DNA from 4 places in the Streptomyces sp. NBC_00341 genome. Region 4 is predicted to be linked to each of the others. Evidence: riboswitches for the same ligand, from Rfam matches in the RefSeq annotation. Region 4 holds a riboswitch; each other region holds the start of a gene.

What was found. A riboswitch is a leader RNA that binds a small molecule or an ion and turns the genes downstream of it on or off. The one in region 4 is predicted to bind cyclic di-AMP.
Region 1: linked by a shared signal. The riboswitch ahead of OG892_RS21420 (M23 family metallopeptidase) and the one ahead of OG892_RS15300 (transglycosylase family protein) in region 4 are both predicted to bind cyclic di-AMP.
Region 2: linked by a shared signal. The riboswitch ahead of OG892_RS03220 (LysM peptidoglycan-binding domain-containing protein) and the one ahead of OG892_RS15300 (transglycosylase family protein) in region 4 are both predicted to bind cyclic di-AMP.
Region 3: linked by a shared signal. The riboswitch ahead of OG892_RS35195 (peptidoglycan DD-metalloendopeptidase family protein) and the one ahead of OG892_RS15300 (transglycosylase family protein) in region 4 are both predicted to bind cyclic di-AMP.

Annotation. Positions count from the first base shown of each region.
Region 1 covers NZ_CP108002.1:4,774,958-4,782,239, forward strand. The annotation lists gene OG892_RS21415 (PP2C family protein-serine/threonine phosphatase) at 137-1,300, shown strand; cyclic di-AMP (ydaO/yuaA leader) riboswitch at 1,611-1,764, shown strand; gene OG892_RS21420 (M23 family metallopeptidase) at 1,776-2,975, shown strand; gene OG892_RS21425 (aldo/keto reductase) at 3,132-4,076, shown strand; gene OG892_RS21430 (PrsW family glutamic-type intramembrane protease) at 4,073-5,776, opposite strand; gene trmB (tRNA (guanosine(46)-N7)-methyltransferase TrmB) at 5,872-6,759, opposite strand; gene lhgO (L-2-hydroxyglutarate oxidase) at 6,764-7,282, opposite strand, start outside.
Region 2 covers NZ_CP108002.1:710,470-717,751, forward strand. The annotation lists gene OG892_RS03205 (GMC oxidoreductase) at 1-249, shown strand, start outside; gene OG892_RS03210 (carboxymuconolactone decarboxylase family protein) at 363-842, opposite strand; gene OG892_RS03215 (dihydrodipicolinate reductase) at 839-1,918, opposite strand; gene OG892_RS03220 (LysM peptidoglycan-binding domain-containing protein) at 2,111-3,025, opposite strand; cyclic di-AMP (ydaO/yuaA leader) riboswitch at 3,031-3,217, opposite strand; gene OG892_RS03225 (alpha/beta fold hydrolase) at 3,688-4,503, shown strand; gene OG892_RS03230 (FABP family protein) at 4,557-5,114, opposite strand; partial or broken gene OG892_RS03235 (transposase) at 5,342-6,235, opposite strand; gene OG892_RS03240 (epoxide hydrolase family protein) at 6,530-7,282, opposite strand, start outside.
Region 3 covers NZ_CP108002.1:7,872,145-7,879,426, reverse strand. The annotation lists gene OG892_RS35215 (STM4013/SEN3800 family hydrolase) at 1-480, shown strand, start outside; gene OG892_RS35210 (STM4012 family radical SAM protein) at 477-1,838, shown strand; gene OG892_RS35205 (STM4011 family radical SAM protein) at 1,846-2,784, shown strand; gene OG892_RS35200 (SGNH/GDSL hydrolase family protein) at 2,797-3,642, opposite strand; gene OG892_RS35195 (peptidoglycan DD-metalloendopeptidase family protein) at 3,842-4,795, opposite strand; cyclic di-AMP (ydaO/yuaA leader) riboswitch at 4,799-4,989, opposite strand; gene OG892_RS35190 (tyrosine-protein phosphatase) at 5,424-6,236, shown strand; gene OG892_RS35185 (DUF6126 family protein) at 6,264-6,440, opposite strand; gene OG892_RS35180 (helix-turn-helix domain-containing protein) at 6,484-7,092, opposite strand; gene OG892_RS35175 (aspartate aminotransferase family protein) at 7,160-7,282, opposite strand, start outside.
Region 4 covers NZ_CP108002.1:3,423,903-3,431,184, reverse strand. The annotation lists gene OG892_RS15330 (glycosyltransferase family 2 protein) at 1-515, shown strand, start outside; gene OG892_RS15325 (GtrA family protein) at 512-913, shown strand; gene OG892_RS15320 (SurA N-terminal domain-containing protein) at 1,071-1,727, shown strand; gene OG892_RS15315 (nucleoside triphosphate pyrophosphohydrolase) at 1,759-2,721, shown strand; gene OG892_RS15310 (cytochrome P450) at 2,751-4,064, shown strand; gene OG892_RS15305 (transglycosylase family protein) at 4,171-5,127, shown strand; cyclic di-AMP (ydaO/yuaA leader) riboswitch at 5,464-5,635, shown strand; gene OG892_RS15300 (transglycosylase family protein) at 5,640-6,386, shown strand; gene eno (phosphopyruvate hydratase) at 6,732-7,282, shown strand, end outside.

The DNA.
Region 1 (7,282 bases), 1.4 Mb from region 4:
CGTTTCCGTACGAGCCGCGCCGCGCGCGTCATCCCATTGGCCGTCGAGCACTCGCCCCGCGACCGTGCTCCGGGAAGTCTGGGAGTGGTGCGCGGTACCGTCCGCGGCCCTGAGCGCACCGGGCAGGAGAGCAAAGGTGGGGAAGCGGGAGCAGCGGCGGGGGACGCGCACCTACGAGGTCCGCAACCGCCGGTTCGTCCGGGTACTGCCCGGGGTGATGCTCATCGGCGGGCTGCTGTTCGACTTCTTCACTCCGCCCGCCTTCACCGCTGTTCCCCTGTTCGCCGCGGCCCCGCTGATCGCCGCACCGTTCTTCTCGCGGGCCGGCACGATCCGGGTCGGGGCCGGTGCGCTGCTGTGCGTGGCCGCGCTGCGGCTCCACAGCGGAACGCTGATCCGGGTCGTGCCGTTCATCGAGCTGCTCACCGTCCTCACCGTCTCGGTCCTCGCGGTCTTCATCAACGGGGTCGTACGGCGCAGCAACGAGCAACTGGCCTCCGCCCGGGTCATCGCGGCGACCGCCATGCGCGCGGTGCTGCCGACGCCGTCCGACCGGATCGGCGGGCTGTACGTGGCCGCGCGGTACGAGGCGGCGCAGGCGGACGAGTTCGTCGGCGGTGACCTGTTCTCGGTCACGGACACCCCGTACGGGGTGCGGCTGGTCGTCGGGGACGTGCGCGGCAAGGGCCTGGACGCGGTGGAGGCGGTGGCGGTGATCATCGGGGCGTTCCGGGAGGCCGCGGAGCAGGAGCGGTCACTGGAGGGGGTGGCCCAGCGCCTCGAGCGTGCGCTGGCGCGGGAATCGAGCAGGCGCGGCGGGCTCGACGCGGTGGAGGGGTTCGTCACCGCCGCGCTGGCGGAGATCCCGCAGGGCTCCGGCCGGGTGCGCGTCGTCAACCGCGGCCATCCCGAACCGCTGCTGCTGCACTCGGACGGGGCGCTGGAGCAGCTGCGGCCCACGCTGCCCGCGCTGCCCCTCGGGATGGATCTGGGCGTGTGGCCGGACCGCGCCGACGAGTGGGAGCTGCCCGCCGGGTCGACGCTGCTCCTCTATACGGACGGCCTCTCCGAGGCCCGCGACGCCGACGGGGTGTTCTACGACCCCGCCGAGCGGCTGCGCGGACGGATCTTCCAGGGGCCGGAGGAGCTGCTGTCGGCGCTGACCGATGACGTCCGGCTGCACACCGGTGGGGTGACGACCGACGACATGGCCCTGGTCGCGGTCGTGCGCCCGACCGAGGGGCAGCCGGACCGGCGTACGACCGTGAAGATCGTGGGCCTGGACGGCGGATCCGGGTGAAGGCGAGGGGCCAAACGCGGGAGAACGCGGATGGATGTGGGGGAGGGCGTGGGCGGATGTGGGGGAGAGGTGCGGCCGATGCCACCGTGCGTAACCGTAAGGAACCCCTCCGCATAACATTTGACGCAACGTCAGAAAACGGCTGACGATTGAGGGGCGATCAACTCGCCCGATTCCACCCGGTTGTGTCCCGTAAAGTCCAGGCCAAGGATCGGAACGATCAGTTGGAACGGCTTGGAATCGGGCCCGTGTGTCTATTAACGTTCGATAACGCAGCGCGGTTGTCCCAGCCGCCGCCCAGTGGCGGCACCGTGCGCGAGCGCCGAATTCCGCAAGGGAACCGGGGAACCACCTACATGGGGTGAATCGGGCATCTCTGTCTCGTTGAGAGGCGGAGGAACCCGTAGGAGACCTTCCTGCTCCGAACCCGTCAGCTAACCCGGTAGGCGAGAAGGAAGGAAAGGAGCGCGCCCCAGTGGCGTCCAACAAGCCTGCCCCCGAAGCCCCCTCCCGGTTCGCACCCGAACACGGAAACGACTTCGGAACCGGGCCCGGTGCCGCTTATGGCGCCAACCACGGAACCGCTTACGGAACCGATCACGGGGCCGACTACGGAACCGTTTACGGAACCGAGCGGGGCGGCGGGTTCGGGAGCGACTTCGGCAGCGGCCTCCGCGCCGACGAGCCCGAATCCGACCGGGCGTGGGAGGAATGGAACCCCACGGAGGAGTCCATCCGCCCCGTGCGCGGCAAGCACCGCGTCGCCAAGCAGCGCAACGGGCTCGCCCGCAGCTCCACCGTTCTCGGCGTCGGTGTCATCGCGGCCGTCGGCGCGGGTGGCATGGCCTCCGCCCAGAGCAAGCCGCCCGTGTCTATCTCTCTTCCCGACGCCATCTCGGACAAACTTCCCGAGGCCAAGTCCCTTCCTGGCGTAGGCGCGTTGTTCTCGGGTGAGTCCGAGGCGGAGAAGACCGAGGTCGCGGCCGCCACCGCCCCGCTGACGACGGCCGGCATCACCACCACAGAGGCCGAGCAGGGCACGACGGACGCGGGCGAGGCGCTCCGCGCCCGCATCCTCCAGCAGGCCGAGCAGCAGCAGGACTCCGCCGACGCCGAGGCCAGGGCGGCCGAGGAGAAGGCCGCGGAGGAGAAGGCCGCCGCAGAGGCGAAGAAGCAGCAGGACGCCGCGGAGGCCAAGGTCGCCGCCGCCAAGAAGAAGGCCGCGGAAGAGGCGAAGAAGAAGGCGGAGGCGGTACGGCTCGCCAAGCTCGCCGCCAGCTACGCCATCCCCACCTCCTCGTACACGATCACCTCGACCTTCGGCGAGGCCGGTTCGATGTGGTCCTCCGGCTACCACACGGGCCTCGACTTCGCGGCGCCGACCGGCACCCCGATCAAGGCCATCCACAGCGCCACCGTCAAGTCCGCAGGCTGGTCCGGCGCGTACGGCTACCGCACGGTCCTGGAGCTCGACGACGGTACGGAGCTGTGGTTCTGCCACCAGTCCTCGATCGGTGTCAGCGTCGGCCAGCAGGTCACCACCGGGGACACCATCGGACGCGTGGGCGCGACCGGCAACGTGACCGGCCCGCACCTCCACCTGGAGGTCCACACCCAGGACGGCACCGGCATCGACCCGATGCCGTGGCTGCGCGCCCGGGGCCTGACGGTCTGAGTGCACCGAACCCCGGCAGTCCTGGCGCTCACCCCCCGACGCCAGGGCTGCCGGTCTTCGTCTGTTCCGGTCGGCCCTGTCGGCCCCGGCCGTGGCGTACGGGGTAGCTGTAGCTGCCATGGAATAGCGCGTGCGGTGCCGTGGGTTGTTCCGCATATGACTTCTCTCCGCAAACTCGGTTCCTCCGACCTCCAGGTCTCCACGCTCTCCCTCGGCGGCAACGTCTTCGGCTGGACCGCCGACGAGGCGCAGTCCTTCGCCGTTCTCGACGCGTACACGGCGGGCGGCGGCAACTTCGTCGACACGGCCGACACGTACTCCTCCTGGATCCCCGGCAACGTGGGCGGCGAGTCGGAGACCCTCATCGGCAAGTGGTTCGCGGCGCGGGGCAACCGCTCCGACGTCGTCCTGGCCACCAAGGTCGGCTCCCACCCCCAGTTCAAGGGGCTCGCCGCCGCCACCATCAAGGCCGGGGCGGAGGAGTCGCTGCGCCGGCTCGGCACGGACTACATCGACCTCTACTACACGCACCACGACGACGAGACCGTCCCCGTCGAGGAGATCATCACCGCCCTCGACCAGTTGGTGAAGGAGGGCAAGGTCCGCGAGATCGCCGCCTCCAACATCAGCCCGGCGCGGCTCCGCGCCTCGCTGGACTTCTCCGAGCGCGAGGGCCTGGCCCGTTACGTGGCGCTCCAGCCGCACTACAACCTCGTCTCGCGCGACACCTACGAGGGCGAGCTCCAGGACCTGAGCGCAGAGGCCGGGCTCGCCGCCGTCCCGTACTTCGCCCTCGCCTCCGGATTCCTGACCGGCAAGTACCGCGCGGGCACGACCGTGGACAGTGCCCGCGCCGGTGGCGCCGCCCAGCACCTGGAGACGGAGCGCGGCCAGAAGGTCCTCACCGCGCTCGACGCGATCGCGCAGGAGCGGGACGCCGAGATCGCCACGGTGGCGCTGGCCTGGCTGGCCTCCCGGCCGACCGTGGTCTCGCCGATCGCCTCCGCCCGTACGGTCGAACAGCTTCCCGCGCTGCTGGCCGTCGACGATCTGCGCCTGACGGACCAGGAACTGACCGCGCTCACCGAGGCGTCCGCCTAGGACGAGGACTGCGGCCCGCCGCCGTACGGCTGTTGTCCGTACGGCTGTTGTCCGTACGGCTGTTGTCCGTACGGCGGCGGGTTGTAGGGCTGCTGGCTGTAGGGCTGGGGGTTGTAGGGCTGTTCCCCGTACGGGTATGCGGGGTAGGGCTGTTGGCCGTACGGGGCCGGGCCCTGGTGCGGGGCGGGGCTGCCGTACGGCTGGTACGGGCCGTACCCCGGGTACGCGTCCGGCCCGGTACCGTACGGCCCGTGCGCCGGGCGCACGTGCCGGGGGCGCAGGCGGCCCGTCGCCTGCGCCGCGTACGCGAGGGCGGGTCCGGCGACCTCGCGGCGCTGCCACAGGTGGTGCAGCAGCTCCAGCTCGCGTTCGGCCAGGTCCGGGCCGGCCGTGCCGCGGCGGGCCTGTCGGCGCAGAAACGCGAGTGACGTCGCGAACGACTCGTACTCGGCGACCGCGCGCGCCGCCGCTTTCCCCCGGGCCTTGGCCTCGGCCTTCGCCTGGGCGCCGGCCACGCCGCTGACCTGAGCGGTGATCTGTGCGGCGACCGGGGCCGGTACGTAGCCCTGGAGGCCGTACGGGCTGTACGGGCCGCTCCCCGCCGGCACCGCCTGCCACCGGCGTGCCGTGTCCCTGGCCATGCCGCGGGCCCGCATCGACGAGAGGGCGAGCGGCTCGGTGGGGGAGAGCCAGCCGGCCGCGGCGTAGGCGGGCAGCTCGATGGCCAGGGTGCGCAGCTCGCGCAGCCGGGACCAGATCGCCAGCCAGGTCACCAGACCGAAGGCGGGCATCATGAACACGCCGTACACCACGTAGAAGCCGTACGGGCCGAACGTCGCGGAGCCGTTCCACAGGGCGTGCATGCCCATCGCGAGGACCAGGCCGAGGAACGGCAGCGCGATGCGGCGGAACCGCTGGTGGCGTGCGCTGCTCGCGGCGATCCCGAAGCCGATGCCGGTCATGACGGTGAAGAGCGGATGCGCGAACGGCGACATCACCGCCCGGACGAAGAACGTCGCGACGGTCACGGAGGCGAACCCCGAGCCCATCTGCTGGTCCTCGCCGAAGGCGTTGCCCAGATAGAGGATGTTCTCGGTGAAGGCGAAGCCCGTCGCGGCGAATCCGGCGACGACCAGGCCGTCGACGATTCCGTTGAAGTCCCGTCTTCGGAACAGGAAGAGGAGCAGTACGGCCGCGCCCTTGGCGCTCTCCTCGACGACGGGCGCTATGACGGTGGCACCCAGCGTGTCCGCGCTGCCCGGGTCGGCGGTGGCCGTGGCGATCCACTGGGTCGCGAAGGAGTTCGCGAGGATCGCGACGAGCGCGGCCGCGCAGGCACCCCAGGCGAAGGCGAACAGCATGTTGCGCCACGGGCCCGGCTCCACCCGGTCCAGCCAGCGGAACGCCGTCATCAGCAGCGGGACCGGCAGCACCGCGAGCCCCAGCCCGACGAGGAACCCCTGAGTGCCCGTCTGGTCCCGGACCAGCGCGAGGATCACCAGGCCGCAGAGGGCCAGCACGGTGAAGACGGCGACGACGCGGAGCGTCCTGCTCCGCCACAACATGCCGACGCGGCGCGGCCGGTAACGCCACTGGCCCCGCTCCGGCACGGCAGCCAGGATCTCGCCGACCCGCTGCTCCTCGAGCACCGGGACGGCCGGCTGCGACTGCCGCTGCTGCGGAACAGAACCGTCGGACACCCCATGACCCTAACGAGGAGGACTGACAACGGCCATGGCGTATCCGCCTCGCGGAAGCGGCCGGCGCGGGGTGACCGGGGCCCTGGAGGAAGGGATCAGCAGCGGGCGAAGAGCAGATCGTGCACGACATGGCCCTTGTCCAGGCCCTGTCCCTCGAACCGGGTCAGTGGCCGGAACTCGGGCCGTGGCGCGTAACCGCCGTCCGCCGCCGTGTTCTCGAAGCGGGGGTGCGCGGTGAGCACCTCCAGCATCTGCTCGGCGTACGGCTCCCAGTCGGTCGCGCAGTGCAGGACCGCTCCGGGCTTGAGTCGCTGTGCCACCAGGTCGAGGAACTCCGGCTGGATCAGCCGGCGCTTGTGGTGGCGGGACTTGGGCCACGGGTCGGGGAAGTAGACCCGGAGCCCGTCCAGCGAGTCCGGCGTCAGCATCTCCCGCAGCAGGATGATCGCGTCACCGTTGGCGACCCGGATGTTGGACATGCCGTTCCGGTCCGCGAGACGGAGCAGATTGCCCTGGCCCGGGGTGTGCACGTCGACGGCGAGGATGCCGGTGCCCGGATCGTCGGCGGCCATCTGCGCGGTGGCCTCGCCCATTCCGAAGCCGATCTCCAGGACCACCGGCAGTCCGTCGAACAGCTCGGGCAGATCGAGGACGCGCAGTCCGTCGATGTCCAGGCCCCACTTCGGCCAGAGCCGCTCCAGGGCGTCCTGCTGGCCGGGCGAGACCCGGCTGCGGCGCGGCTGGAAACTGCGGATCCGGCGCTCGTGGTGCGAACCTGCGGGATCGGCCGCCGGGCCGCCGGGGAAGCGGGGCGCCTGACGCAGTCGGCGCTGGCGGTCCAGGGCCGCCGCGCGCAGCTCGTCCGGGATTCCGGCGGTGGCGGATGCGCCGGTCGCGGTCGCCGTCGGCTCCGTTCCGGTCGCGTCCGCTGTCGGTTCGGCTCCGGGCGCGGCGCCGCCGGGCGTCGTGGGGGAGGGGTTCATGGGCTCAGACACAATGCCCTGATTCTACGGCGGGCGGCTTCCACCCCGTCCCCTGTGCCCGTAGGAGCGCCCTGCGCGCCACCTCGCGTCCGATGGGCAGCGACGCCGTGGCGGCGGGCGACGGCGCGTTCAGCACGTGCACGGTGTGCGGGGCCTCGCGGATCAGGAAGTCGTCCACCAGGGTGCCGTCCCTGAGGACCGCCTGGGCCCTGACCCCGGCCGGGGCGGGCCGCAGATCGGCCTCCGTGACCTCGGGCAGCAGCCGCCGCACCGCCGTCGTGAAGGCGTGCTTCGACAGCGAGCGGTGCACCTCGCCCGCCCCGTACCGCCAGTGTCTGCGCGCTATCCGCCAGGAGCCGGGCCAGCTCAGCGTGTCCATCAGCTCGCGGGGGCGCACGACCGGCCAGCCGTAGCCCTCGCGGGCCAGCGCGGGCACCGCGTTCGGCCCGACGTGCACACCGCCGTCGTGGCCGCGGGTGAGGTGCACGCCGAGGAACGGGAACGCCGGGTCCGGCACCGGATA
Region 2 (7,282 bases), 2.7 Mb from region 4:
GAGGGGACGATCTACCGGACGGACCTCTTCGGTGTGTACAAGATCTGGGGCGACCACCTCACCTACCACCCCCTCGGAGGCGCGGTGCTGGACAGGGCCACCGACAACTACGGTCGCCTGCACGGGTATACGGGCCTGTACGTGATCGACGGCGCGCTGATCCCCGGCAACACCAGCGTCAACCCGTTCGTCACCATCACGGCACTCGCCGAACGGAACATCGAGAAGATCATCGCCACCGATCTGTGACACCGGCCCGACGCGGCAGACCGGCCAGGAGGAGATGAAGGGACGGGTCTCCTCCTGGGTACGCCCCGGGCCCGGGGGCACAACGGACGGGCCCGGGGCGTCCTGCTCACGGTTCAGTGGCCGGGCAGCACGCACACGGCGTCGAGACCCAGTACGTGGTTGAGGCGGCCGAACGCCAGCCAGGAGCCGATGCTCATGCTCAGCTCGACGATCTCGCGCTGGCTGTAGTGCGCGGTCATCCGGGTCCAGAACTCCTCGTCCAGACCGTGGTGGTCCAGCGCGTACCGTTCCGCGTACTCGGCGGCCAGCCGGGTCCGGTCGTCGAAGGCCTCGGCGGTGCGCCACTCGTCCACCGCGTCGGCGAACTCCTCCTCGACCTTCTCGCCGTCCCGTTCCGTGCGCCAGTCCAGGCAGAACAGGCACCCGTTGATCTGGGCGATCCGCAGCCGGGCGGCCTCGAACTCCCGCAGGCCCAGTGAGGTGTGCTCGTACACCGACAGGGAGAAGTTCGCGGCGGCCATCCCGATTCCGGGGACCATGTCGCCCCACACGTATCCGATCGGCTCCTGGCCCTCGGGGATGTCGATGATCATGACTGCTTCCTTCCGAGCCGGCCGGCTGCGGGGCGCAGGGGGACGTCGAGTGCGTCGTAGAGTCCGGGTTCCGCGTCCACCAGCCAGTCGATGGCGTTCACCAGCCGGCCGACCGCGGTGGCGTTGCCGCCCGCCGAGCGGTTCTCGTCCTCGTCGGTGGCCTCGACGGTGACCTCGATGCGCGGACGGCCCTCGATGATCACGCGGTGCGCACCTGCGCCGTCGGGCGGCGACGGCCAGTCCGGGGCGCAGGACGGGTGGATGCGGGTGACGTGCTCGATGACGATGCGGGGCTCGCCCTCGACGATGCCCTGCACCTCGAACCGCACCGCGCCCTGGGTGCCCGCCTCGAACACGCCCATGGTCCGGGTGGTGACCGTCGTCTCCAGCGGCCGCCGGGCCATGGTCTCGCGGATGTCGTCGAGCTCCACGCCCAGCGCCCTGGCCATCAGCCGCAGCTGCCCGCCCCACACCATCGTCGGGACGGAGGCCGCGAGCATCAGCGGCTCGTACTCCATGGGGTGTCCCATGCCGATCAGGTCACGGACCGCGTCGGGCTGGTCATAGGTGGAGTAGTCGAAGATCTCCTGGCAGCGGATCGCGTCGACCGTGCTGCCGAGTCCGCTGATCATCAGGGGCAGCACGTCGTTGCCCCAGCCGGGGTCGACGCCGGAGACGAACAGTGAGCCGCCGCCGTCCGCGACAGCGGCCAGGACCGGTTCGCGCAGCTCGGGCGGGGCGCTCCGCTGGTCGTAGAGGGCGTACAGGGCGGGGGTGACGACCACCGCCCCGGTCCGGACGGCCCTGGTGATGTCGGCGAGGGCCTCGTCGGGGCGGATGTCCCCCGAGGCCGCGTACACCACCGCGCCGGGAGCGGTGGCCAGCACCGCGTCGATGTCGTCGGTCGCCGCGACGCCCAGATCGCGGCCGGTCCCGGCGAGGTCGCCCGCGTCGCGGCCCACCTTGCCCGGGTCGTGAACAAGCACATGCGCCAGATTCAGGGCCGGATGGGCCTCGACGGCGCGGATGGCCGCGCGGCCGACATTGCCGGTTCCCCAGACCACCGTGGAAATCATGCGGCGGAGGGTAGCGCGCGGGATGAAAGGTTCATAGTGCCATCGCGCACCCGGTTGCGAGGCGGCCGGAGCAGGCCGGGAGCCCGCTGCGGGCCGCAGGGGCTGTAAGGCACGCGAAAGGGGTGGGAGGGAGCCGTGTGACTCCTTCCCACCCCTGCGCCCGGCTCCTCCCGAAGGCGGAGCGGGGGTATGTCAGTAGGCGCCGAAGACGTTGTCGATCGAGCCGTAGGTGGCCGCGGCGTAGTTGCACGCGGCGGTGATGTTGGCGACCGGGTCGAGGATGTCCGTCGACGTACCGGCCACGTGGTAGGCCTCGAAGGTGGGCTGGATCACCTGGAGGAGACCCTTGGAGGGCGTGCCGGCGACGGCGTTCGAGTCCCAGTTGTTCACGATCTGCGGGTTGCCGGAGGACTCGCGGATCACGTTGCGGTAGATGCTGTCGTAGCTGCCCGGGATGCCGTTCTGGGCCATCACGGCGAGCGACTCCTTGATCCAGCCGTCGAGGTCGTCGGTGTACGCCGTCGCGGCCTGCGCGGGAGCGGTGGCCGCGGTCTCGGTGGCGGTGGTCCCGGTGGTCTTCTCCGCGACGGGCACGACCGTCCGCTGGGAGCGGTCGGCGCGGTCGGTCCCCTCGGACCGGTCGGACGACTGGGCGGCGTCGGTCGCGGGCTTCGCCTCGGTCGCGGGCTTTGCCTTCGATTCGGCGGTGGGAGCCGCCTTCGGCGCTACGGCAACGGACTTGGCACCGATGGTCAGCTTGAGGCCCGGGTGAATCAGGTCGGGGTTTCCACCGACCGTACTCCGGTTGTCCTGGTAGAGCCGCTCCCAGCCACCGCTGAGGGAATGCCCCCGGGCGATCTTGGAAAGCGAATCGCCGGAGACCACGGAATAGACGGTGGACTCCGCCTTGTGGGCCGCAATTCCCTTGGCAGCAAAGGGGGTCGAGGACGCCGACTTTTCCGCGACGGTGGGGTGTGCCGGTGCGGCAGAAGCCGATCCGGCCCCGATCAGGGGGAGCGCGAGAACGACTCCGCCCGTGCTCACGGCGATGAAACCGCGGGTCAGGGTGGTGGACTTGAAACGACGGTACTTACCCGTGATGGGCATGGCGCATTTCCTCTCCGCCGCCTGCGAGGTGAGCTGTCGGGTTCGGACTGGAGATGTCCGGCCGCACGTGATGGCGACTTAACCCCTAGCCGCTCCGGATTCCGGACCGGCAGTAAACCTGGGTCCCCCGCTCCTGCCGTACGTGAGTGGGTCGGGTTCCCGGACGGCGGCAGGATTCGGCGTTCCGTCCGGATTGACGGTGACCGTAAGCGAAAAACGCCGGAGGAAACAAGCCCGGAATTCTTGATCCCAATTGATTCGCAAGATCAATTAAAGGAAATGCTCAGCATCAGACCCTTCAGGGGAAGTCAACTTTCTTGGCGCGACAGGGAACCGAGGCCGGACGCATCGCATCACGGGCCGGAAAGGTGACGCTGGCCACTGAGCCCGAAAAGGGTGATTTGCTCAATATTCATAGTCTTTGGGCTATGAAAAGGGAGACCTTAATATCCTATTCATAGACTATTGATGATCTTTACGACTAGCCACCCAATCGGGACATTTCGCCAAGCCCGACAGTTGCGGCACCCGCGACTCCGCACCTCCGCCGACACGGCGTCGCACAACTGCATCTCTATTGATGCATCGAAATAGATGTACTAGGGTGTGGTGCATCGACCGGCGCCCGTGGCGCCGCCCACCCCCGCGACAGGGAGAACCTGATGTTCCTCGACACCGATGGCGCCACGCTCTACTACGAAGTCCGCGGCTCCGGCCCCCTGCTGCTCGTCTCCCAGAGCGGTGAGGGCGATGCCGATCGCAGCACCGACCTGGTCGACCGGCTCGTGGACAGCTGGACCGTGGTCACCTACGACCGCCGGGGCCTCTCCCGCAGCACGCTCGACGATCCCGGACAGCGCATCACCATGGCGCAGCACGCCGACGACGTGCACCGGCTGCTGGCCGAACTGGCCGATGAGCCCGCCCTGATGCTCGGGTGCAGCATGGGCGCCGCCATCGGGCTGCATCTGGCGATCACCCACCCCGAACAGCTCGGGCTGCTCGTGGCGCACGACCCGGTCGCACCGCCCCTGCTGCCCACCGGAGAGCGCGAGCGACACCGCGCCGAGCTGGCGCATCTTCAGGATGTCTACCGCGACGGCGGTCTGGCAGCGGCCTTCCCCGAGATCGCCCGGGTCCTCGGCATCGATCCGGCGCGCCAGGAGACCGAGCCGGAGCTCACACCGATGCCGCTCACCCCGCGCCGTGTCGCCAACTTCGGCTTCTTCATCGAGCGCGACTTCACCGCGGTCATCGAATCCGAGCTCGACCGGGAAGCGCTGCGGGCGACTCCCGTACGTATCGTGCCCGCGAGCGGCAGCACCACGGCGTCATCCGTCTTCGTCGGACAGTGCGCACAGAGCCTCGCCGAGCTGGTCGGCCGGGAGGTCGTCCCGTTCCCCGGCGGGCACAACGGCAACACCACGCATCCGCGGGCGTTCGCGGCGCGGCTGCGGAACGTGCTGTCCGGGGTATGAGCGGGGGCGCCGCCGGACGGGACGACGGCAGGCGCCCCGTCCCGGCGAGCGGATCAGTGCGGCCGGCTGCCGCCCTCGCGCCGGAGCCGCGCCGAAAGGTGGTGCTGGAGCGGCCGGCCGACCGCCGCGAGGTCGTGGACGAATTCGAGCGTGCCGTCGTCCGTCAGCGTGTAGCGGCGGCGGGTGGCGCTGACCTCCTTGGCGGTGGGCGCGAGAGCGACCTGATGGGTGGCGAGGTCGGCCGCGCCGTCGGCCGCACGGCCCGTCAGGATCTCCGCGACACCGGTGGGCTGAGTGATCAGCGCCTCCACCCGCCCGTCCTCCTGCATCCGCCACCAGCCGCTCTCCCGTGCGGACGGCCGCAGCGGGGCGCCGTCCGCGTCGAGCAGCCAGGCGCGCGCCTCGTAATGGAGGAAGGGCCGCCCGTCGTGGCTGAAGGTCACCTGCTGCGCGTACCGGAACTCCTCGGCGAGCGTCGGGTACTCACCGCTGCCCCGTCCGGCCCAGGTACCCAGGAACCCGCTCAACGGTGCGAGCAGAGCGTGCGGGGCAGGCGCTGCGTCCGGCCGGAACGCGTCGGGATACGGGTGCTGCTGGGCGGGGTCGAACATCTTGCGCGCTCCTGGGTCGGGGACGGTGCCGGTTGGCAGCCTAGGGCCTGTCGTCAAACTGCCGTCGTCGCCCGAAGGGCGGCCGCGCGCCGCATGGTGCGTGCGATCGCAAGGCGCCGGAATGGTCTCGTAGCGGAGCTACTTGGCCATTTCGGCAACGCCGCGAGCGTGCGTGCCATGCGCCGCGCGGCAGACGTCAGTTTGACGACAGGCCCTCAGCTTGTCTTCTATCCAGTTCGCCGCGGCTTGGTGCCAACCTTGTGGTGGGCGGGCCGCTGGTAGATCTGACCGGTGGCGAGGACTCGTCCCACGTCATGCCGGGTGGCGGGTCGCCCGTTCTTCGTCCCTGGTGGCCGGCCGGGGCGGGGGCGGGAGGGTTTCGGCGCACCGGCTGGGGTGGCGGCCGTTGGACGGATGTTCCGGAACCCCCGCCGGACACGGGCCGGGGTGAGACGTTCGGGCGGGGCTGGCTTCTCCCGGGGATGCCGGAGGTCCCGAGCCAGCGGACGAGCGAGGCGGAGGTGGGTGTGGGCAGCGACGATCACCCAGGTCCACCGGTCGGCGGCTTCCGGGTTCCGAAGACGGGGAGCGGTCCAGCCCAGGGTTTGCCTCATCATCCTGAAGGTGTGCTCGACGTCGAACCGTCGCAGGAACGCCTGCCAGCATCGGTCGACCTCGCTGGCGGTGGCGCCGGCCCTGGACCACCACAGCCACACCGGCTTCGGCTCGGCGCCGGACGGCAGGCGGGAGACCTCCAGCCGGATCACAGTGCCCTCGATGAGCGGCAGTTCGTCGGCGTGGTCCAGCCAGGCGGCTCGGCGCGTAAGCCGCGGGTGCAGCCGGTCCCAGGCCCGTGCGGTCGCCTTCCCGTACCGGTGGGTGTCCGAGACGGTCACCACGTGCTCCTCGCCCCAGGTGTCCGGTCGACCGAAGACGAACTCGCCGCCGTGCTTCGGAGGGCTGCCGCCCTTGGGGTCGTAGACCCGTGGTGGAGTCGGGCGGCGCATCACCCGGTCCGACCGAGTCCGGCCCAGGATCTCGACGGGCAAGTCGGACAGCAGGTGAGCCAACCGTGGGGCGTCGTAGCCGGCATCGAGCACGACCAGGACGTGTGGATCGCCGTCCGCGTCGTTCATCTGGGCATGCGTGGCGAACCGGAGTGGGCGTGGGCTCGCGTCAGCCAGCATCCCCCGGCCGACAGGCGGCCGTCCTCTCCATCCTCGCCGCCTACCTCAACTACCACTTCGCGGGCCTGGACCCGCTCACCCTCGCGGCTACGGAGTAGTCCACGACGGAGCAGACCGCAAAAGACAAGTGCCTGTGTCTGAACCTCGGTCGGGACTGTAAAACGTACGTTTTACAGTCCCGACGGTGGGTGTCGTTCACGAGGCGGGCCGCAAGACGCGGCCCCGCCGTCACGCCGGAGCGTGGGCGAATGCCACACGGGTCTCCGCGCAGAAGGCTTCGGGCACTTCGAGCATCGGGAAGTGGCCCCCGCGCTCGGCCACGCTCCAGTAGCGCAGGTCGCGGTAGCGTTCCTCGACCCATGAGCGGGGCAGCTTCTGAAGGTCGCGCGGGAAGACCGTCACGGCAGCCGGCACCGTCACGGGAATGTTCTGGTCCGGCATGCCGAGACCGCGGAAGCTCTCCCAGTACAGCCGGGCCGCGGACGCACCGGTGCGGGTGAACCAGTACAGCGAGACGTCGTCGAGGATGCGGTCCCGGGACACCGCCTCCTCGGGGTTGGTCTCCGAGTCGGAGAACTCGAAGAACTTCTCCGCGATCCAGGCGAGCTGGGCGGTCGGCGAGTCGACCAGCGCGTATCCGATCGTCTGCGGGCTTGTGGACTGCTGGAGCGCGTAGGCGCGCCCCGAGCGCCCGAACTCGGCGTACTCCTCGAGCCAGCGCCGCTCGGTCGGCGTGAGGGTGGTGTCGTCGAATCCGTCGGGGCGCGGAGCCCACGGCACAAGGGTGTGCATCATAGAAACCCGCTCGGGGTGGCGCACGGCGATCGTGATCGTGACCATGGCGCCCCAGTCGCCGCCCTGAACGAGGAAACGGTCGTGGCCGAGCCGGGCCATCAGCGAGACCCAGGCGTCGGCGATGCGCTCGATGCCCCACCCCGCATCGGCCGGCTTCTCGGAGTACCCGAATCCGGGCAGGGACGG
Region 3 (7,282 bases), 4.4 Mb from region 4:
ACGGTGTGCATCGGCGGGGTGGGGTTCTTCAACCAGCGGGCACCGCTCGGCTCGGTGCTTCCCGGCATGTTCCAGGAGGCGCACTGGGAACCCGGGTTCGGCGTCGCCTCACCCACCTCGTTCGAGGCGCAGGTGGCCCGTGCCGAGCAGGTCGTAGCCGGGCTGCCGCACGGACAGCGGCTGTTCCTCTTCGTCAACGTCTCCGCGCTGCACCAGCCGAACTGGTTCCACCGGCCCGGCGCGACCCGGGACGCGGGTGACAGCCGCGCGACGCACGCCGCCGCGCTGGAGTACGTCGACGCCCATATCGGCCGGCTCTTCGCCGCCATGAGCAGCCGCCGCCGCGCCTTCGCCATCGTCTGCTCCGACCACGGCACGGCGTACGGCGACGACGGCTACACCGGCCACCGGCTCGGGCACGAGTCCGTCTGGACCGTTCCGTACGCCCACTTCTTCCTGGAACCGGGGACCGCACGATGACCAGTCCGCACACCGTCCGCCCGTACCAGAGCTATGTGTACGCCTATCCGCACAAGACCGCGTACGAGCCGCTCGGCCGGCTGCCCGGCGGGCGTCCGGCCCTGAGGGATCTGTGGGCCGGGGAAGGCAAGGACGCGCTCTCGCTCTATCTCCACATACCGTTCTGCGAGGTCCGCTGCGGCTTCTGCAACCTCTTCACCCGGGTCGGCGCCCCCGACGAGCTGACCGGCCGCTACCTCGACGCGCTGGACCGGCAGGCGACAGCCGTACGGGAGGCCCTGGGCGACACGGAGCCGGTGCGTTTCGCCTCGGCGGCCTTCGGCGGCGGGACCCCGACCTTCCTGACGGCGGGCGAGCTGGAGCGCCTGTGCGACATAGCGGAGAAGCGCATGGGCGCCGATCTCCGCTCGGTGCCCCTGTCGGTCGAGACGTCACCGTCGACCGCCACCGCCGACCGGCTGGCCGTCCTGGCGGAGCGGGGGGCGACCAGGATCAGCATCGGTGTGCAGAGCTTCGTCGAGGCCGAGGCACGGGCGGCGGTCCGTCCGCAGCGCCGGGCGGATGTGGAGGCCGCCCTGGGGCTGATCAGGGACGCCCGCATCCCGGTCCTCAACATCGACCTGATCTACGGCATCGACGGGCAGGACGAGTCGAGCTGGCGCACCTCACTGGACGCGGCGCTCCAGTGGCGGCCGGAGGAGCTGTACCTCTACCCGCTGTACGTCCGTCCGCTGACCGGCCTCGGCCGGACCGGCGCCGCCGCGGCGGACGCGGAGCCGGCCTGGGACGAGCAGCGGCTGCGGCTCTACCGCGCGGGCCGCGATCACCTCCTGGGGCACGGCTACGAGCAGGTGTCGATGCGGATGTTCCGGCGCGCCGGCGCCCCGCCCGCCGAGGGCCCCGACGACTACGCGTGCCAGACCGACGGCATGGTCGGCCTCGGCTGCGGCGCCCGCTCGTACACCTCCCGGCTGCACTACTCGTTCGACTACGCCGTGGAGATGCGACAGGTGCGGACGATCATCGACGGCTACACGGAGACCGAGGACTTCTCGCACGCCGAGGTGGGCCGGTACACCGACGGCGACGAGGCGCGCCGCCGCCATCTCCTGCAGTCGGTCCTCCAGGCCGGGGGCATGCGGCTGTCGGAGTACCGCGAGCGGTTCGGCAGCCGGCCCGAGGAGGACTTCGGTGCGGAGCTGGCCCTGTTCGAGGAGCGGGGCTGGCTCGATCCGGACGCGTCGGCCGCCGGGCTGCTGCGTCTGTCGCCCGAGGGGCTCGCGCACTCCGACGCGCTGGGACCCGAGCTCTTCTCCCCCGCGGTGCGGGCCGCGATGGCCTCGTACGAGCTGAAGTGAGCCCCGCATGGACCTGACGATTCTCTACCGGGGCCCGCTCGCGTCGTGCGATTACGACTGCCCGTACTGCCCGTTCGCCAAGCGGCGCGACAGCGGGGAACAGCTGCGGGCCGACCGGGCCGCGCTGGAGCGGTTCACGGCGTGGGCCGCGGCGCAGCGGGACGACCGGATCTCGGTGCTGTTCACCCCGTGGGGCGAGGGGCTGGTCCGCTCCTGGTACCGGCGGGCGATGGTCGAGCTGGCCGGGCTGCCGCACATCCGCCGGGTGGCGATCCAGACGAACCTGAGCGGACGTACGCGGTGGCTGGCCGAGGCGGGCGCGGCCGGGCGGGACAAGATCGCGCTCTGGTGCACGTACCACCCGGGCCAGACGCCGTACGAGCGCTTCCTGGACCGGTGCGGGGAGCTGGCGTCCCTGGGGATCCGGCACAGCGTCGGGGTGGTGGGTCTGGACGATCACCTCGACGAGGCCCGGCGGCTGCGGGCGGCGCTCCCGGAGGAGGTGTACCTCTGGGTCAACGCCGCGGAGGGGCACACCTACACGGACGCGGAGGCCGGCCGGTGGACGGAGATCGACCCGCTGTTCCCGTACAGCCGCCATCCGCACCGCTCGGCCGGGCTGCCGTGCCGGACCGGTGAGTCGGTCATCTCGGTGGACGGGGAGGGCACGGTGCGCCGCTGCCACTTCGTCCGGGCCGAACTCGGCAACCTCTACGACGGCAGCTACCGCGGGGCGCTGGGCCCCCGGGCGTGCCCGCTGGCGGTGTGCGACTGCCATATCGGCTACGTCCATCTGGAGACGCTGCCGCTGTACGACGTGTTCGCGGGCGGCGTGCTGGAGCGCGTACCGGCCCGGCCGCCGCGTTCCGTCGGGCGGGCGGGCCCCCAGCTGCTGGGGATGCCCTCGCCGGAGTTCGCCGAGCGGCGCCCGTTCGGCGAACTCTGACCGGACCGGCCCTCAGAGCGGCAGCAGGTCCGGCCGCTTCGCCTCCACGTGGTCCCCCGACGACTCGCCGCGCAGCCTGCGCCCGATCCACGGCACAAGGTACTCGCGGGCCCAGTGGATGTCGTCGCGCCGGACCTCCAGCGCTCTCCGGTGCGCCTGCGGCGGCCACTCCTGGTCGGGGTCGGCCGGCACGTCGAGGCCCAGGACCTGGGCGGCGCGCAGCGCGACGCGGGTGTGCCCCTCTGGCGACAGGTGCAGCCGGTCGCCGTCCCAGGCGCGCCGGTCCTGCACGGAGCGCAGGGACCACAGGTCGAGCACCGGGCAGTCGTAGCGGTCCGCGATGGACCGCACATGGGCCGTGTAGGTGGCGATCTTGCCGCGCAGGTGGCGGAGCACCGGAACGCCTCGGGTGTCGAAGCCGGTGGTGACCATGACGGTGCCGACCGACCGGGACAGCTCGGCGACCGCGCGCTCGAAGCGCTCGGCCACGTCGTCGGGGTCGGTGCCCGGCCGGATGATGTCGTTGCCGCCCGCGCAGAAGCTCACCAGGTCGGGGGCGAGTTGCTTGGCGCGCGGTACCTGCTCCTCGACTATCTGGTCGAGGAGGCGTCCTCGTACGGCGAGATTGGCGTACCGGAAGTGTCCGTGCGCGGCGGCTGTGCCGCCCTGCGCCGATTCCGGGTGCGGGAGCTGGTCCGCGAGAATTACCGCGAGCCGGTCGGCCCAGCCGAAGAATGTCCCGTCCGGGCCCGGGTCACCGACTCCTTCGGTGAAACTGTCGCCAATCGCCGCGTACGACTCGATGGCGCCCTGTCGGTTGATGACGCCCTGTCGGATGTTTCTCGAATCGTCTGCCACAAGGGCATATCCTGCACCGTCGATTGTGACCTACGCGACCGTAATATGGGGTTGACGGGTGGTGAGATAGACCACCCGGTCAGTTTTTGGTAAAGGGGGAATAAGGACGGTCACCGCAAAGCAGAGGGACGGCGCGCCGCCGCGCACCGTCCCTCTGTATTGCTTGCGGGTCCGGGTCACCGGACCGCTGCTGCCTGGATCAGACGTTGATCCCGTGCGACGCCAGGTAGGCAATCGGGTCGATGTCCGAGCCGTACGCCGGGCCGGTGCGGATCTCGAAGTGGAGGTGCGGGCCGGTGGCGTTGCCGGTGGCGCCGGAGAGGCCGACCTGCTGGCCCGCGGTCACGGTCTGGCCCGCCGAGACGGAGAGCGAGGACATGTGGCCGTACTGCGAGTAGTGGCCGTCGGCGTGCTTGATGACGACCTCGTTGCCGTACGCGCCGCCCCAGCCCGCGGTGACGACGGTGCCGGAGGTGATCGCCTTCACGCTGGTGCCGGTGGAGACGGGGAAGTCGATGCCGGTGTGGCTGCCGCTGGACCAGCTGGCGCCGGAGGCGCGGTAGGCGGTGGTGTGGTTGCCGGGGACCGGGTGGACGTAGCCGGAGGCGGTGCCCTGCTCGGCCGGAGCGGTGTCGGACGCCTGGGTGTCGGAGGAGGACGCGGTGTTGGAGGCCGCGGGCGCCTTCGACTCGGTCTTGGCCGGAGCCTTCGAGGGGGCCTTCGACGGGGTGGTGTCACCCGTGGCGGTGTGCGAGCCGGTGGCCGGGGCGTGGCCCCAGGCCTTGCCGCCGAGGGTCAGCTTCATACCCGGGAAGATCAGGCTCGGGTCGTCACCGACGACCTTGCGGTTGTCCTGGTACAGCTTCTCCCAGCCGCCCTTGACCTTGTGCTGGGCGGCGATCTTCGACAGGTAGTCGCCGGAGACCACGGAGTACGTCGTGGTGCCGGACTGCTTGTCCGCGACCGGCTTGGCCGGGGTGGAGTGCGTGGCGGCGGCCGACTTCGCGGTGGCGGGAGCGGCCTGCTCCGCGGCGTTGGCACCGGTGGCGCCGAGCAGCGGAAGCGCGATGACGGCTCCGCCGGCGCTCGCGACGACGACGCCGCGGGCGATGGTGCTGGACTTGGGACGGCGGTGCTTACCCGGGATGGGCATGAAGAATTTCCTCTCCGGCGCCTACGAGGTGAGCTGTCGGGTTCGGGCTGGAGATGCCCGGCCGCGCCTGGCGCGACTTCACCCCGAGCCGGCCGGATCACTCCGGTCGGCGGCTTACCTGGGTCCCCCGCTCCTGCCACACGGTGAGTGGGTGCGGAATTCCGGACGGCGGCAGGATTAGGCGTTCCATCCGGATTGACATGGAACGTAAGCGAGCCAGGACGGCGGAAACAAGCCACGGGTTCCACGCCGGAATCCGCACCGGGAATTCGACGCGGAATTCCGGTCACACTCCGTGGATTATGGATCTTGGCATTCCGCTTGGCGCACGGATTGCCCAACCGGAGCGCCGCCACACACCGTCACGGATATGATCCCGCTCACGAGAGGGTGACCATCTCCCGTATAAGCAGGGCATGTTCGACTAAAAGCCTCAATGCGGACATGTCGTGCCCGTCATTCGCGGGGCGTCCCGCAAAGGCACGGTGCGGCGTGCCACAAATGCGCAGCACGGAGGGGGATGGACGGGAGCATCGCCGGGATGATTGTCCGTGTATCCGATGTCGTATCGTCACGGGAGTGGACCCGTCGGCGACACGCGTCGGCGGCAGAGCCCCCAGGAGTGACCGTGACGCAGCAGTTGCCGCAGACCCCGTCGACGGAACCCGAGCTGGCGGGGGTCCGCAACTTCCGTGACGTGGGCGGGCTGCCCACCTCTGACGGCCGCCGGGTGCGGTACGGGCGGCTCTACCGCAGCGGTCACCTGGCAGCCGCCACGCCCGAGGACGCGGCGTTCCTCGGCGGCCTCGGCCTGCACACCGTCTTCGACTTCCGCAACGCCGCCGACCTCAAGCTGGACGGACCGGACGTCGAGCTGCCCGGCGTACGCAATGTGAACGTCCCGCTCACCGACCCGGCGGACGGCTCCGAGTTCTGGCGGATGGTCCGCGACGGCAACATGGACGAGCTGCGCGCGATCCTCGGCGGCGGCAAGGGGACCGACCGCATGGTCGCCTCCTACCGCTCGATCATCCTGGACCGCACCGCCGAGCACAGCCAGGTGCTGCACGCCCTGGCCGAGGACAGCGTCCCGGCCCTGATGCACTGCGCGGCGGGCAAGGACCGGGCCGGGCTCTCGATCGCGATCTCCTTGCTCGCGGTGGGCGTCGGACGCGAGACGATCGAGGCGGACTACCTCAAGTCCAACGACACCCACCGCCGCTACCGGGTGCGCCGCAGCGACACCTCCGCGGCCGGGATGTCGCCCGAGGTGATGGAGCTCCTCAGCCCGCTCTTCGGCGCCCACAGCGAATACCTCGGGGCGGCCTTCGCCACGATCGACGAGACGTGGGGCGGCACGGACCGCTACCTCTCCGAGGGGCTGAAGATCACGCCCGAGACACGGGAGCGGCTGCGCGAGCGGCTCCTCGAAGACTCCTGACGGAATCCGGAGGGGTGACGCCGCCGGCTACTGGTTGTGCATCCCCACCGCGAACAGCAGGTAGAGGAAGCCCGCGACGACGTGCCCGGCCACCAGGTAGGCGAACAGCCTGATGACCAGCCCCCGCGGCATCTTGCGCTCCTGGGAGTCGGACTCCTTGCGCCTGGCCGGGGTCAGCGGGTCGTAGTTCTCGGAATCGGACATGACGGTCCTCTCTGGTGACCGGACGGGCCGGCGGGACGGCGTCTCAGCGACGGTGGATCCCGCTGCCGAGACACAGCTCGGCGGCGGGGCTCTGCAGCAGGGTGTGAACGAAGAGCAGCTCGGCACCCTCGCGGTCCGGCGCCGCGATCCGGTGCGGGGTGAGCGAGTCGAAGTGCGCGCTGTCACCGGGGCCGAGGTCGTGCACGGTGTCCCCGAGGGTCACCCGGAGGTTTCCGGCCAGGACGTAGAGCCACTCCTCACCGGGGTGGACGCGCACCAGGTCGCCCTGCGCGCCGTACGGCACCCGGACGCGCAGCGCCTGCATCGCCCGGCCGGACCCACCGGCCTGCTGGTACATCCAGCCGTCGGCCTCCGCCCCCTCGAACTTCCGGGCACGGACGATCGCGTCACGTTCCGGAGGGATCTCGCCGAGCAGCTCGGAGACCGTCGTACCGTAGATCCTGGCGAGTCCGAGCAGCATCGGCAGCGAGGGCTGGCGGCGGCCCGTTTCGAGCCGGGACAGATGCGCGGGCGAGAGCCCGGCGCGCTGGGCGGCGGTCTCCAGGGTGAGCCCGCGGCCGCGGCGCAGATCGCGTAGCCGAGGCGCGACACCGGGCAGCTCTTCGGCCGCCCCTGCTTCTGCGGGATTCATATGTCCATTGGGCCAGGATCCTGCCTGGGAGGCAAATTTATTGCCTCCCAGGCAAAACCCCTCCTGATCAGCGGTTGGCCACGGCCTGCTTCACCAGGGTCCGGCCGAAGTCCCACATCAGCCCGCCGTTGTGCGCGTCGTCCATCACCGCTGTGAACGCGTCCACAAACCGGTCCACGTCCGCCTCGTC
Region 4 (7,282 bases):
TCGGAGACTTCCGGCTGCTCTCCCGGCGGGCCGCCGACGCCGTACTCGAACTCACCGAGTACAACCGCTTCTCCAAGGGCCTCTTCGCCTGGGTCGGCTTCCCCACCACGACGTTCAGCTACGAGAACGCCGTCCGGGAGGAGGGCCGCTCCGCCTGGACCTTCGGGAAACTCCTCAACTACGGACTCGACGGACTGCTCTCGTTCAACAACAAGCCGCTGCGCGCCGCGCTCTACCTCGGCCTGCTGCTGCTCTCCCTCGCCCTCGTCTACTCCGGCTGGATCGTCGGCGTCGCCCTGGTGAAGGGCGTCGACACCCCCGGATACGTCACCCTCCTCGTCGTCGTCACCGCCCTCGCCGGGGTCCAGATGGTGATGGTCGGGGTGGTCGGGGAGTACGTCGGCCGGATCTACTACGAGGTGAAGCGCCGCCCGCACTACCTGGTGCAGGCCACCAACACCGGAACCCGCGGACCGGCACCGCAGCCGGAACCCCTGGAGTTCGTACGCCGATGACGGTCAAGGCACAGCTGGTCCGCTTCGCCCTGGTGGGCGTCGTGAACACCGGCACCTACTACGGCTGCTACCTCGCCCTGCTCACCCGGCTGCCCTACATAGCCGCGCACGTGGGGGCCTTCGCGCTGAGCATGGCCGGGTCGTTCTTCCTCAACTGCTGGTTCACCTACCGGACCCGGCCCACCTGGCGGAAGTTCCTGCTCTTCCCGCTCACCAACGCCGCCAACTTCGTCATCACCACCGGCGGCGTCTACCTGCTCGTCGACCTGGCCGGATTCAGCAGCCGGTACGCCCCGCTGGTCGCGGCGGCGGCCGCCATCCCGATCACCTTCGTCGTCTCGCGCACGATCATGCTGCGCCCCGACGCACCCCGGAAACCCTCCGTACCGGCCCGCTGACCGGTGCGCCGACCGGGCCCCGGGGAGCCCACATCCCCAACTCCTCCCGAATCGTTGGTCGAATCAGCCGAATCAGTGGCCCAGACCGGTTCCCATGCCTAACATCGATCATCGCAAGGCCTTGTGCACCGCCGCACAATCTCCTCGGGAGGCTCCTTTGCACCGCCGCCGTCGCACCGCGCTCACCGTTTCCGCCGTGACCCTCGTCGCAGCGCCGCTCCTCTCCGCCTGCGGCAGCCAGGCCCACCCCGGCGCGGCAGCCGTCGTGGGCGGCGACCGGATCGCGGTGTCCACCGTGCAGGCCCAGGTGGCGGACGTGCGCGACGCCCAGGACACCTCGAAGCAGGCGGCGCAGACCACCGACCAGTCCGGCCAGCTCGTCCGCGCCAAGCTGCACGGGATCATCCTGGACCGGGTCCTGGACCGGGCCTCCGCGGACGCCGGAGTCACCGTCAGCCGCGCCGAGATCCAGCAGATGCGCCAGTCGGCCGTCGCCCAGTACAAGGGGGAGAAGGGGCTGCGGGCCGCGGTGCTCCAGGAACGCTGGATCTCCCCGGGCCAGATCGACTCCTTCCTGCGCGAGCAGGTCCAGCTGACCAAGCTCTCCCAGGCACTCGGCGCGGACCCGTCGACCCCGGCCGGCACGAAGGCCCTCGGCGACGCGCTGACGAAGGCCTCCAAGGCCCTCAAGGTCGACGTCAACCCGCGCTACGGCAGCTGGGACAACAAGCAGATCCAGCTCGCGGACTACAAGGCCCCCTGGATCAACCAGGTGACCAAGCCCGACCGGGCACCGGCGGAGGCCGGGGCGTAGCAGCGGCCGGCCGGCCGGGTAGATTCGCAGCGTGAACGCTGAAGACCCCGGCCGTATCGTCCTGCTCACCGCCAGCCACCGCGTCGCGCCCGGACTGCTGTCCTGGCCCGCCTGGCAGACGCTGCACGCCGCGGACCGGGTGCTCTGCGGGGAGCCCGGCCAGCCGCAGCTGCCGTATCTGCGCGAGGCGGGCATCACCGTAGAAGCGGCCGTCCCCGACGCCGAGGAGCTCGTCGCCTCCTGCGCCGGGGGCCGGACCGCGGTCGTCCTCACCGGCGGCGAGGGCAACCAGCCGCTGACCGACGGGCTGGCGAGGCTGGCCGGTTCGGGGCGGGTGCAGATGCCGGACCTGGAGCTGCTGCCCGGCTCGTACGATCTGCCGGGCGCCCGCCTCCTCGATCTCGTCCAGGTCATGGACCGGATCAGGATCGAGTGCCCCTGGACCTCGCAGAAGACCCACAAGGGCCTCGCCAAGTACGCCATCGAGGAGGCGTACGAGCTCGTCGAGGCCATCGAGGACGGCACCCGCGAGGAACTGCGCGAGGAGCTCGGTGACGTACTGCTCCAGGTCGTCTTCCACGCGCGCATCGCCGAGGAGGACGAGCAGGAGCCCTTCTCGGTGGACGACGTCGCCGCCACGCTCGTCGAGAAACTGATCCACCGCCACCCGCACGTCTTCGGCGACGAGACCGCCGAGACCCCGGAGGACGTCCACGCGCACTGGCTGCGGACCAAGGCGATCGAGAAGCAGCGCGAGTCCGTCACCGACGGGGTACCCCTCGGCCAGCCCGCCCTCGCGCTCGCCGCGAAGCTGGCCGGCCGCGCCCGCACCGCCGCACTCGACGTACCGCTCCCCGAGGGCGACGGCATCGGCTACCGGCTCCTCGCCCTGGCCGTCCGCGCCCAGGAGGACGGCACCGACCCGGAGGCCGCCCTGCGCGCGGCGGGCCGCGCCTACCGGGACGCCATCAGGGCGGCGGAGGGCAACGGATAGCGGCACCGGCCAGCGGATAACGTCGGGGGGTGAACGACAGCCCCGCCGACACCTGCCCCGCCCACCCGGCCGACGCCGTGCCGCCCGCCCCCGAACTCTTCACCTGGGAGTTCGCCACCGACCCGTACCCCGCGTACGCCTGGCTGCGCGAGCACAGCCCCGTGCATCGCACCACCCTGCCCAGCGGGGTCGACGCCTGGCTCGTCACCCGGTACGCGGACGCCAGGCAGGCCCTCGCTGACACACGGCTCTCCAAGAACCCCGCGCACCACGCCGGGCCGGCGCACGCCAAGGGCCGCACGGGCATCCCGGGCGAGCGCAAGGCGGAGCTGATGACGCATCTGCTGAACATCGACCCACCCGACCACACCCGGCTGCGGCGTCTCGTGTCGAAGGCGTTCACGCCCCGGCGCATCGCGGAGTTCGCGCCGCGCGTGCAGGAGTTGACGGACCGCCTCATCGACTCCTTCGTCGAGAGGGGGGAGGCGGACCTCATCCACGAGTTCGCCTTCCCCCTCCCCATCTACGCGATCTGCGACCTGCTGGGCGTCCCGCGCGAGGACCAGGACGACTTCCGGGACTGGGCGGGCATGATGATCCGCCACGGCGGCGGCCCCAGGGGCGGCGTGGCCCGTTCCGTGAAGAAGATGCGCGGATATCTGCTCGAACTCATCCACCGCAAGCGCGAGAACCCCGGGGACGACCTGATCTCGGGGCTGATCCGGGCGAGCGACGACGGCGAGCACCTGACCGAGAACGAGGCCGCCGCGATGGCCTTCATCCTCCTGTTCGCCGGCTTCGAAACGACCGTCAACCTCATCGGCAACGGCGTTCACACCCTGCTGGGCCATCCGGAGCAGCGCGAACGGCTCCAGCGTTCCCTGGCGGCGGGCGAGACGGCGCTGCTGGCCACCGGCGTCGAGGAACTGCTGCGTTTCGACGGCCCGGTGGAGCTGGCGACCTGGCGTTTCGCCACCGAGGCGCTGACGATCGGCGGGCAGCGGATCGCGGAGGGGGATCCCGTGCTCGTGGTGCTCGCCGCCGCCGACCGGGACCCCGAACGATTCGGCGCTCCCGACACGCTGGACCTCTCGCGGCGTGACAATCAGCACCTCGGCTACGGGCACGGCATCCATTACTGCCTGGGAGCACCGCTCGCTCGGCTGGAGGGACAGGCCGCGCTCGCGACGTTGCTGAAACGCCTCCCGGACCTGCGACTTGCGGGGGAAGCTGCCGATTTGCGCTGGCGTGGCGGGCTCATCATGCGCGGACTGCGGACGCTTCCGGTGGAGTTCACCCCCGGGGTCACCACCAAGGGAGGTGACACTCTGTCAACTCTGTGACTTTGGCGTGATCTCCGCTGCATCGACTTGTGACACACGTTCGAGTCCCGCTAGGTTCACCGTTCGACTCACCAGTCACCTTGTCAGTCACACGGAAGGCATTCCCATGGGCTCCGCGAACGGCAGACACCGTCGCCCTCGTCAGGCACCCGCGATCATCGTCGCCGCAGGCGTGACCGGCTCGGCCATCGCCATCCCGCTGCTCGGTGCCGCAGGTGCGCACGCCGCCGACGCCTCGACCTGGGACCGGGTCGCGGAGTGCGAGAGCGGCGGCATGTGGAGTGCCGACCTCGGCAACGGCTTCTACGGCGGCCTGCAGTTCTCGCAGGAGGTCTGGAAGTCCTACGGCGGCGAGACGTACGCCCCGCGTGCGGACCTCGCCAGCCGCTCGCAGCAGATCGCCGTGGCGGAGAAGGTGCTGGGCGATCAGGGGCCGAAGGCGTGGCCCAGTTGCGCCGTCATCTCCGGCCTCACCCCGGACGGCTCCCTGCCTGGTGTCGACCCGGGCGTCGATCCGGCCGCCACCCCGTCCGCGGATCCGTCCGAGAGCGCGGACCCGTCCGCGAGTGCCGATCCGTCAGAGAGCGCCGATCCGGCGGACGGCGCGGCCAAGGACGCGACGAAGGCCCCGTCGGACGACGCCACGGCCGACCCGGCCGGCAAGGACCGCAAGCCGGACTCCTCCGCCTCCCCGGACGCCACACCCCCCGCCTCCGGCTCCACCGGCGCGGGCGACCCCTCCGGCGGCCCGGACGGGTCCTCCCCGGCCGCGGAGGCGGGCGGCAAGCACCGCGGCACGCCGGCCCCGGAGCGGACCGGTGACGGCCGGGACTCGGGGCGGCACGCCTCGCGCGGCGAGGGGGACGGGCGCGCCGCGGGCGCGCCGGCCGCCGACGGCACGTACACCGTCCGGCCCGGCGACAACCTCTGGGCCATCGCCGACGCGCAGGAGCTGCCCGGCGGCTGGACCGGGCTGTACGAGGCCAACAAGGCGGCCGTCGGCTCGGACCCCGACCTCATCCTCCCCGGCCAGCACCTCGATCTCGGCGTGAAGACCGGCTGAGACCGGACGTCGGGGCGATCGTGGAAGCGGCCGTGGAAACGGTCTGATCAACAGCTGAAAACACCTTGAACCTGGGGTACTTAAGAGGCCTATGTCCCACTTTTGACTAAGTGAGACATGGGTCTCTTCGCGTGAACTCGCGCGTCTTGTCCGGGAGGTCCCCCCGCATCCGTTCCGACCTGCGCAAACAGGTGTTAATCCGATGCAATTAAGGGCTGATTATCCGGTATGTCCTTCTTTGAATGTAGGGGTTGGGTGTGTTTACGGTCAGAACCGCTCGCACCGCGGGCCCCGTCGATCGTCACGCCGAATCCTGCCGTCGGTCGAAGGGAACAGACGCGTAAAGCGCCGTAGGCAGGAGCGGGGGACCCAGGTAAGTGCCGGGCCCGATCGTCGCAAGACGGATCAGGACCGGCTTGGGGTTAAGTCGTGCGCTAGGACGTGCGACCGGGCAACTCACTTGGCCCGAACCCGACAGCTCACCTCGCAGGCGTCGGTGAGGAGAAGTCTCGATGCTGCTGAACAGCAAGGGCAACAAGCACCGCCGCCCGTCCAAGGCCGTCCGTATCGCCACGCTCGCCGGTGTGACCGGTGCCGCCATCGCAGTGCCCCTGATGGGTGCCACCGGCGCCTCCGCCGCCTCCGTCTCCACGTGGGACGCGGTCGCCCAGTGCGAGTCCGGCGGCAACTGGTCCATCAACACCGGCAACGGCTACTACGGCGGTCTGCAGTTCTCGCAGTCCAGCTGGGCCGCCGCCGGCGGTACGCAGTACGCGGCCCGCGCCGACCTGGCCAGCAAGGCCCAGCAGATCGCGGTCGCCGAGAAGCTCCTCGACATGCAGGGACCGGGCGCCTGGTCCTGCGCCGGTGCCGGCAACCTGAGCAACGACGGTGTCGACCCGGGCGTCGACACCGGCTCCAGCGCCCCCAAGGCGGAGACCGCTCCGAAGCAGGAGTCCGCTCCGGCGCAGCAGGCCGAGCCGAAGAAGGCCGAGCGCACCGAGGCCCCGGCCACCAACCGCTCGGACCGCTCGACCGCCCCCGAGGCCGGGCAGAAGAAGACCGTGACCACCCCGACCGGCGAGAAGGTCAAGAAGGGCGACGGCGAGTACAAGGTCGTCACCGGCGACTCGCTGAGCAAGATCGCGGCCGACCACAAGGTCAAGGGCGGCTGGCACCAGCTGTTCAAGCTCAACAAGGACATCGTCAAGGACGCCGACATGATCTTCCCGGGTCAGCAGCTCCACCTGGTGAAGTAGTCCCGGCACTCTCCTCGCCGATCTCCCCGGCCCGGTTCGCGTCTTCCCCCCACGCGTGCCGGGCCGGGGTCTGCCGGTCCCCGGTCCGGCGGCTCGGTGGCTCGTGGCGCGGCTCGTGGCGCGGCCCGTGGCGCGGCTCGTGGGATTGCGTGTTGATTGTTCAACTGTTGTTGTTACTGGTCAGTAAATTTCTGGCCTTTCATCCCGCTATGACTGCTCTTGGGTCCTTTTTCGTCCCAGGGGACGGGCGGGCGGCCGACTGAGACGGCCGGGCCGGTTAGGCTCTTGTCGCAAGGCCAAAGCGACCCTGCACAACCAGCGTCATATCCCAGAAGGAGATGCCTCGTGCCGTCCATCGACGTCGTCGTAGCCCGGGAAATCCTCGACTCCCGGGGCAACCCCACGGTCGAGGTCGAGGTTGGCCTCGACGACGGCAGCACGGGCCGTGCTGCCGTTCCGTCCGGAGCCTCCACCGGTGCGTTCGAGGCCATTGAGCTTCGCGACGGTGACCCCAACCGCTACCACGGGAAGGGCGTCGAGAAGGCGGTCCTCGCCGTGATCGAGCAGATCGGCCCGGAGCTCGTCGGCTACGACGCGACCGAGCAGCGGCTGATCGACCAGGCCATGTTCGACCTGGACGCCACGGAGAACAAGGGCTCGCTCGGCGCCAACGCCATCCTCGGCGTCTCGCTCGCCGTCGCCCACGCCGCGTCCGAGGCCTCGGACCTGCCGCTGTTCCGCTACCTCGGTGGCCCGAACGCGCACCTGCTGCCCGTCCCGATGATGAACATCCTCAACGGTGGGTCGCACGCCGACTCCAACGTGGACATCCAGGAGTTCATGATCGCCCCGATCGGCGCGGAGTCCTTCTCCGAGGCCCTGCGCTGGGGCGCCGA